Regions from separate parts of the Ensifer sp. R1-3 genome, predicted to be linked through region 1. Evidence: predicted binding sites of a transcription regulator. Region 1 holds the regulator's gene; the other holds the start of a gene.
What was found. Region 1 encodes LexA, which represses DNA repair genes until DNA is damaged. Its sites were predicted from a motif close to TGTTCNNNNTGTGTTCNG; they were not measured.
Positions count from the first base shown of each region.

Region 1 (3,948 bases):
CCCGCCGCACCGCGGGGCCAGATCGCGATGCTCAACGACTACATTGAGCCGTCGGAAACTTTTGTCACGTGCCCGAACCAGGATGTCGTCTACGGCTTGGGCTTCTTCGCGCTTGATGAAGAGCCGGTCGTGATTCAGGTGCCGGATTTCGGCGACCGTTTCTGGGTCTATGCTTTGTACGACGCACGCACCGACCAGTTCGGTCATCTAGGCAAACCATATGGCTCGAAGCCCGGATTCTACCTGCTCGCCGGTCCGAGGTGGAGCGGCCTGAAACCGGACGGGATCACAGATGTTTTGCGCTGCCCTACCTCGCTCGCCAACGCCATTCCCAGGGTCTTCCAGGACGACACGCCCGAGGACAGGAAAGCGATTCAAGAGGTCATCAACCAGGTCGTCGCTTATCCGCTGAAGGATTTCGACGGAGAGATGAAGACGATCGAATGGGCAAAGGTCCCGGACATTCCCGGACCGGCATCGTCTGGCGAGGAAACCAAATGGGTGGTCCCGGATAAGTTCTTCGATCAGTTCGGCGAGGTTCTCGACACTGTCGATCCGTTGCCGGGCGAGGAGGCTCTCTATGGCCAATTCCGCCTGCTGCTCGATGCAGCGTCCAAGGACCCCGAACTGAAAAAGGTGCTGGTTGCGACCGCGGTCGAGACCGAAGACAAGGTCATCCAGCCGTTCTTCCAGTGGAAGCACAACGGACGTCCGGCCGGGAACGGATGGAACCGTTCGACCAACAATGCGCAGTTCGGCGTCGACTATTTCAACCGGACCGGAACGGCAAAATCGAACATGTTCGACAACCGGCCGAACGAGACGCAATATTTCTACACCGACCACCACGGCGCGGGCGGAGAACTCAGCGGCAGCGGCAGCTATGCGATCACCTTCCCAGCCGGGCAGGAGCCGCCGGTCAACGGGTTCTGGTCATTGACCCTGTACAACGACAAGCATCTCTTCCACGCGAACGACCTCAAACGCTACTCACTCGGCACCAAGAACAAGAACCTAAAGCGCAACTCCGACGGTTCGCTTACCCTCTACGCAGGCGCGAGGTCGCCTGGGGGCGACAAGGAAAACAACTGGCTGCCCGCGCCGGACGGGAAGTTCTCGCTCTACATCCGCGCCTATTGGGGCAAAGAGGCAATTCTCGATGGCTCTTGGCAGCCGCCCACGATCGAGGTGGCTCAATAGCCAGTGCTGAAAGCCGATAGCGGCGTTGTGTGTTCGTGACCTTGCACTCCGCCCTATCTGCCAGCCGGCGGGCACCGACGCGGCTTGCAGTTGTCAGCCTCATCTTTGTATTGCGATGCATTCGGCAAGTGGAATGCACTGGCGCGGTCGGCCGAAAACTCTTATACAATCGTTGACCAGTGGGGTCGTAGCTCAGTTGGGAGAGCGCCGCAATCGCACTGCGGAGGTCGAGGGTTCGACTCCCTTCGGCTCCACCATCCACCAGTCCTCCCTGCCGGCTCGCTGCTTGCCAAAAAAGCTGATTTGAGAGAAAGTTTTAGTCTGACCCGTTCGAGGTCTGGGCAACTCCCGCGAGTGGAGAAAAACATGCCTGTTAAATCTTTGGTGGCAGCCGTAATTTTTTCCCTCTTCGCCCTTTCGGGGTGCGCCAGCACAGGCTCGACCAACACGACCTACACCCAGTGGTACGGGCCTTATCCCGAGCCTGAATTCGACGTTCTTACGCCGGGCGGACTGCGCCTTGCCTATTAGCATCGCATAGGCCTGCGCCGCCCGCCGTAAGCCCAAAACATGCGAGAGCGTATCGGCCCCTGCCCCGAATTCCGAGCGATCGCCATCGACACGCCGGATCGCGGGGCGGATCGGCATTCAACAGCAAGCGAAATTCACGGAATTTTAGGCACTTGCGGAACACATATGGAACAGATAGGTTCTGTTCTTGATTTGTTTCGCGATTCTGGAGTGACGCCATGCTGACCCGCAAGCAACAGGAATTGCTTCTGTTCATTCACGAACGAATGAAGGAATCCGGGGTCCCGCCGTCCTTCGACGAGATGAAGGACGCCTTGGACCTTGCGTCCAAATCGGGCATCCACCGTTTGATCACCGCACTCGAGGAGCGTGGGTTCATTCGCCGGCTACCTAATCGCGCCCGGGCCCTCGAAGTCATCAAGCTGCCGGAGGCCTATGCGGGCGCTTCGCAGGTCCGCCGCGGCTTTTCGCCGAGCGTGATCGAAGGCAGTCTGGGCAAGCCTGTTGCGCCGCCCCCCGCACCGAAACCGGCGCCGCCGGCCGAGGCCGCATCGGTCGCCGTTCCGGTCATGGGCCGCATTGCCGCCGGTGTGCCGATTTCGGCAATCCAGAACAATATGCACGATATTTCCGTACCGGTCGAAATGATCGGCAGCGGCGAGCACTACGCTCTCGAGATCAAGGGCGATTCGATGATCGAGGCCGGCATCCTCGATGGCGATACGGTGATCATCCGGAACGGAAGCACCGCCAGCCCCGGGGATATCGTCGTCGCGCTGATCGACGACGAGGAAGCGACCCTGAAGCGATTCCGTCGCAAGGGCGCCTCTATTGCGCTGGAGGCCGCCAATCCGGCTTACGAAACACGCATATTCGGTCCGGACCGGGTCAAGATCCAAGGGAGGCTCGTCGGCCTCATCCGGCGGTATCATTAGAGCTTCCTGACCAGGTGCGCAGCCGCTTCCTACGAAAGTACGCAGTTTCAAAGCGCTTACGTGGGAGTATTGCGCCTTGGGACGCTATGGCCACGCCCGGTCCACAGAACGGAAGACACATTTATACAGAATAAAAAAGTCCCTATTCCAAATGTACCCTCTTGCGGATTGCGGTCAATCATTCTAAATCCGCGCCACGATTTGAAAACGCAAATCGTAGAGGCCTCGTGGCGGAGTGGTGACGCAGAGGACTGCAAATCCTTGTACGCCGGTTCAATTCCGGCCGAGGCCTCCAAAAGCCACACCTGATCAGCTTTGTTACCGACAAACTTCCCCTCGTCAGACGAGGGCGAAATCCGCATTCGCAAAGACGAAGTTGGCAGCGCTGAGGTCGGCAGCGTGGATGCCGATCAGAGTGACCTGATCGACCGTGCCATTCAGCTGCAGGACAGCGTTCCCGTCAGCATCGTCGCCGATGTTGGACAAAAAATCGGCGAAGTCGTCGTAGCCATAGCCGGCGATTTGGATGATGTCCTTGTCCAATTCGAAGTCGAAGATCTCATCCCGCCCACTGTTCCGCGCAAACAGGAACTGATCGGCACCGGTCTCGACCGCGAAGGCTGCGGTAAGTCGGCCATCGCCCCAGAGCTGATCGTTACCGGCGCCGCCAATCAAGAGGTCGTCCCCACCCGCGGTGTCCACGCCGACCTCTGCATCGCCATACAGGACATCATCGCCTTTGCCTCCGTCGAGCAGGTCGTTGCCGCCACTGCCGCCACGTGAGAAAAGAACATCTCCAACAAGAAAGTCGTTGCCAGAACCACCATAGAGGTGGTCGTCGCCGCCGATGCCGGATTCCACGACGCCCTGGTCGAGGCCATCTCCGTAGAGTTTGTCATGGCCCTCTCCGCCCTGGAGCCGATCGTTCCCGCCAATGAAAAAATCGCCGAGGGAGAAAGCGTCGCCCGAGAGAATATCGTCTCCGGCGCCGCCGTCGAGCCAGTCGTCGCCACCACGTCCTCTGAGGCAATTGTAGCCATCGCCGTAGAGTGTATCGTTGCCTTTGCCGCCCGAGAGACGATCGTCCCCTCCGGCGACGATCGCGGAGTCACTCACATCGATCGAGAAGGCATCGCCGTACAGCGTGTCGTCGCCGGCGCCGCCGTCGAGCTGGTCGTCGCCACCACGCCCCTGATCGGAGATCGCCCAAGCGTCGCCGAAGAGCGTGTCGTCGCCTCCGTGCCCGTCAAGGCTGTCGCGGCCACCCTGCCCCGAAGACAGG
Region 1 is NZ_CP096515.1:1,106,456-1,110,403, reverse strand. It holds gene M1D43_RS05365 (DUF1254 domain-containing protein) at 1-1,200, shown strand, start outside; tRNA gene M1D43_RS05360 (tRNA-Ala) at 1,382-1,457, shown strand; gene M1D43_RS05355 (hypothetical protein) at 1,567-1,731, shown strand; gene lexA (transcriptional repressor LexA) at 1,950-2,666, shown strand; tRNA gene M1D43_RS05345 (tRNA-Cys) at 2,888-2,961, shown strand; gene M1D43_RS05340 (calcium-binding protein) at 3,006-3,948, opposite strand, start outside.

Region 2 (3,948 bases), 840 kb from region 1:
CCGGCCTTGATCTGAACGCGCTCAAACGGCTTCATAAGCGTGCCTATGGCGAAGTCGGCGAGTTGGTGAAGGGCCACGAAGCCTTCCACCGCCACGAAACGGTGGTCGGCAGCGTCGCCGACATCTTCAAACAACCGCCGCTCGTGTATGTCGCGCCCGATCCCGACAAGGAAAAGCTGTTCCTCCCGCCCTTTGACGGCTGCTGGGACAGACTCGAGCAGAACCAGGCAACCGGCGACGGAGCAATCGTGGAGAACAGTTCCTATTTGGACTGTGCGGGACGGATGGGATCGAGACTGATCGCCCGCAACAATAGTGCCTCCGATGCTGAAATCCTCTGCGCCTATCGGGAGAACGGCTACCTCGTTCCGTTCAAGACGCTCCGCACCGGTATACTGCAAGTCAAGGCAGACTTGTCGGCCCTCATCTGCCGCCATCACATCTCGACCTACGACGAGTTCGGGTGGTCCGACTTTCACGCCACGACGCGCGGCCGCCTCGTGCTGGCCGTGTTCTGGAACTGGGAGGATGTCGAACCGGCGAACGAGGTGAGCGACCAGTGGTTCGCCTCGGGTCTCGACTGCAGCGGCGATGGCGAGAGCTTTCCAGGTACCTCCATCCAGGCCGTTCCTGGCGAACGAAGAATCATCAACCTGTTCACCGAGATGGCCTTCCCCGCTGGCCGCAAGCTCTGGGTCTATGTCGGAGTGGCCGATCGCATCTGGACGTTCCTCAATGACGTCAGCATCGACATTTCGATCGACTCGGCCTGGCAGTTGAACTCGCTTGCAGTCCGCTCGATCTGAAAGTCATGCCACTCCGGCATCGGGCGCATCGGCCCGAAGATCGATTCCGATTTTCGGGCCGATGCGGTAGACCGTCAACTCAATAAGTTAGAGCGGGAAGCGGGCTGAAAGCCGCACACGCTTTTCCTTATCCCGCTCTACGAACAGGGCGTCCGGTGCCGTTCTCCCACCGACCGGTTGTCCAATGCGACCCAGGCCGGGACGAGCTCGGTCGCAAGTTTGCGGGCGGCTCGTCCGCTCGCAAGGGCGCTGAGCGGCATCTTGCCGCGGGCAGCCGCGACCGCGTCCCCCTTCGGCAGCAGAAATCCGGACTCCAGCGGCGGCGCCCTGTGCGCCAAGCGCTTGAGAAGCGGGCGCTTATGCATTCGCGAGGGAGAAAACCGCGCCGGGCTCCTGTTCAGAGAGACGTATTCGGCCAGTTCATCCACCCAGCGACCGATAGGGCGGGCACCAGGCTCCAGGAGCATCAACCACTCGCCGCGGGCGGAACGAAGGACATCGCCGAGATCCCACTCAAGGCAGAAACGGCAACCGGCAGCATCCGCGACCCTGGGGGAGCCGTCGGTCGATCCGTGGTCCAGGATTATTACATCGCTGACGAGCCCTTCCACCGCGCCGGCAACGAGCGCCGAGAGCGTCTGTGCGAGCTCCGCTTCGTTGTCCTTCGTTTCCATGATGACCGTCAGCATAGCCGTTCCTATCGCATCGCAGCGCAGATTGCTACAAGCGCAGGTCCGCACAGGGTGGCGGATGAACGCGCGCCTCCCCCGGAGATGTGCTGAATATTTGTTCTTGCTTTGTTCTATTTTCTGCGCTAGGAAAATAATCAGCACCAAGCGAGCCGAGCATGGTTCCGGGGAGATTTCGATGAACGATCTGTCTCAACTCAAGCAGGGCGTCTATGCGCCCGGCAACAGCGTGGATGTGGCGGAGGCCCTCGTCGCCGGATCCGGCATCCGAATCGACGTCGATCGTCGGCGTGGCCGCGGTGCCGCCCTCAACATCTCGGGACGCTTCGAGCAGAAATCGCGCGAAGTCTTCGATGACGGGTGGCAAACGCTCGAGGAGTTGCCGCCGTTCAAGACCGAGGTCCAGATAGAAAAGCCGAAGACGGCGATCACGCGCAACGAATCTCCCGACATATCTTTCGACCGATCGATCAACCCCTATCGCGGCTGCGAGCATGGCTGCATCTACTGCTTCGCGCGGCCTACGCACGCCTATATGGGGCTCTCGGCAGGGCTTGATTTCGAAGCCAAGCTCTTCGCCAAGCCCGACGCGCCACGTCTTCTCGAGCGCGAGCTGGCGAAGCCGGACTATAAGCTTCGCCCGATCGCGATCGGCACAAATACCGATCCCTATCAGCCGATCGAAAAGGAATGGCGAATCATGCGCCAGATCCTGGAAGTGCTGAAGGAGGCCAATCATCCGGTGATGATCGTTACAAAATCGGCCATGGTGACGCGCGATATCGACCTGCTGGCGCCGATGGCGGAAAAGGGTCTTGCCCGGGTCGGCATTTCGGTGACCACGCTCGACTGGAAACTGGCGCGCAGCATGGAACCGCGGGCGTCGACGCCCACCAAGCGGCTGGAGGCGCTACGCGCAATTTCCGAGGCCGGCATTCCCGCTGGAGTACTGGTCGCGCCGATCATTCCGGCGCTGAACGATCACGAGATCGAGCGCGTGCTCGATTCGGCGAAGTCGGCGGGCGCGTCGGATGCGAGCTACGTACTCCTCCGGCTTCCGCTGGAGGTGAGCCCCCTGTTCCGTGACTGGCTTCTCAGAAACTACCCGGACCGCTACCGGCACGTCATGTCGCTCATCCGCTCCATGCGCGGCGGCAAGGATTACGATGCCGAGTTCGGTAAACGAATGAAGGGCAGCGGACCTTACGCCTGGCAGATCGGCCGTCGATTCGAGCTTGCGGCCAAGCGGCTCGGCCTCAATCTGACGCGCCGGCAATTGCGCAGCGATCTCTTCGTGCCGCCGCTAGGAATGGGCGTTCAGCTGTCGCTTCTTTAGATCGAAAGCATAAGCCGCCACTCTTTCCCGCTGTGGAACGGCTTTGAAAATTCCAGCATCCGCCCTTTGCCCCACGGGGCGGCGCTGGTTCCCCCCCGGCAACCGCCGCAAACCGAGCCGGGGGCTTGAAGGGAATCGGGCGAGTATGCGAGTGTCGTTTCATGTCACGTCGCAAACAGCCCGATTCCCCTCTTTTTCCTCTTCAGGCGCCCGTTCCGGATTTCACCTTCGAGCGCGCCGCCCATCGCGACGGTTTCTGGCCGGTCGCGGGGGCCGACGAAGCTGGGCGGGGACCGCTTGCGGGCCCGGTCGTCGCCGCCGCGGTCATTCTCGATCCGGACGCCATCCCGGCGGGTCTCAACGACAGCAAGCTCCTGACGGCTGAGCAGCGCGAGGCGCTGTTCGAAGAAATTCTGGCGACATCGACGGTTTCGATCGCCTCCTCCTCGTCGGCGCGCATCGACACGACAGATATCCTGAAGGCCAGCCTCGATGCGATGCGCCGCGCCGTTCACGGCCTCGAACTGGCGGCCCGCATCGTTCTGGTTGACGGCCGCGACGTGCCGCCCGGCCTCTCCTGCCACGCAAAAGCGATCGTCAAGGGGGACAGCCGCTCCGTGTCGATCGCCGCCGCATCGATCGTCGCCAAGGTCACCCGTGACCGCATGATGGCCCGCGCCGATGCAACTTTCCCGCTCTACGGCTTTGCCCATCATGCGGGCTATGCGACCGTGAAGCATCGCACGGCGATCGAAAGCCACGGCCCCTGCTCCCTGCACCGCATGAGCTTCCGCCCGTTCCGCCAGGTTTGACGGCGGTGAAGGCCCCCTCATCCGCCTGCCGGCACCTTCTCCCCGCAGGCGGGGCGAAGGGACTCGCGGAACGCTCTTAAGTCCCCTCTCCCCGCCTGCGATAGGGCATATACACATCTGATCCTCTCGCGGGACCATTGCCTTGGGGCGGGCGACAAACGGTTTGACCTTCGCACGCCCAAAACGATGCCACGGGCAGAACGCAGAAGTGGAAGCGAAGGCCCGCCGCAGGTATTCTCCCCCCTTGTGGGGGAGATGGCCGACAGGCCAGAGGGGGTCTGCTCTCCTGCTCGCCCCACATGACG
Region 2 is NZ_CP096515.1:1,944,619-1,948,566, forward strand. It holds gene M1D43_RS09395 (hypothetical protein) at 1-806, shown strand, start outside; gene M1D43_RS09400 (glycosyltransferase family protein) at 944-1,495, opposite strand; gene M1D43_RS09405 (PA0069 family radical SAM protein) at 1,674-2,831, shown strand; gene rnhB (ribonuclease HII) at 2,993-3,643, shown strand.
Region 2: M1D43_RS09405 (PA0069 family radical SAM protein) is a predicted target of LexA. The motif match lies at 1,594-1,611, and genes of this name have one in related genera.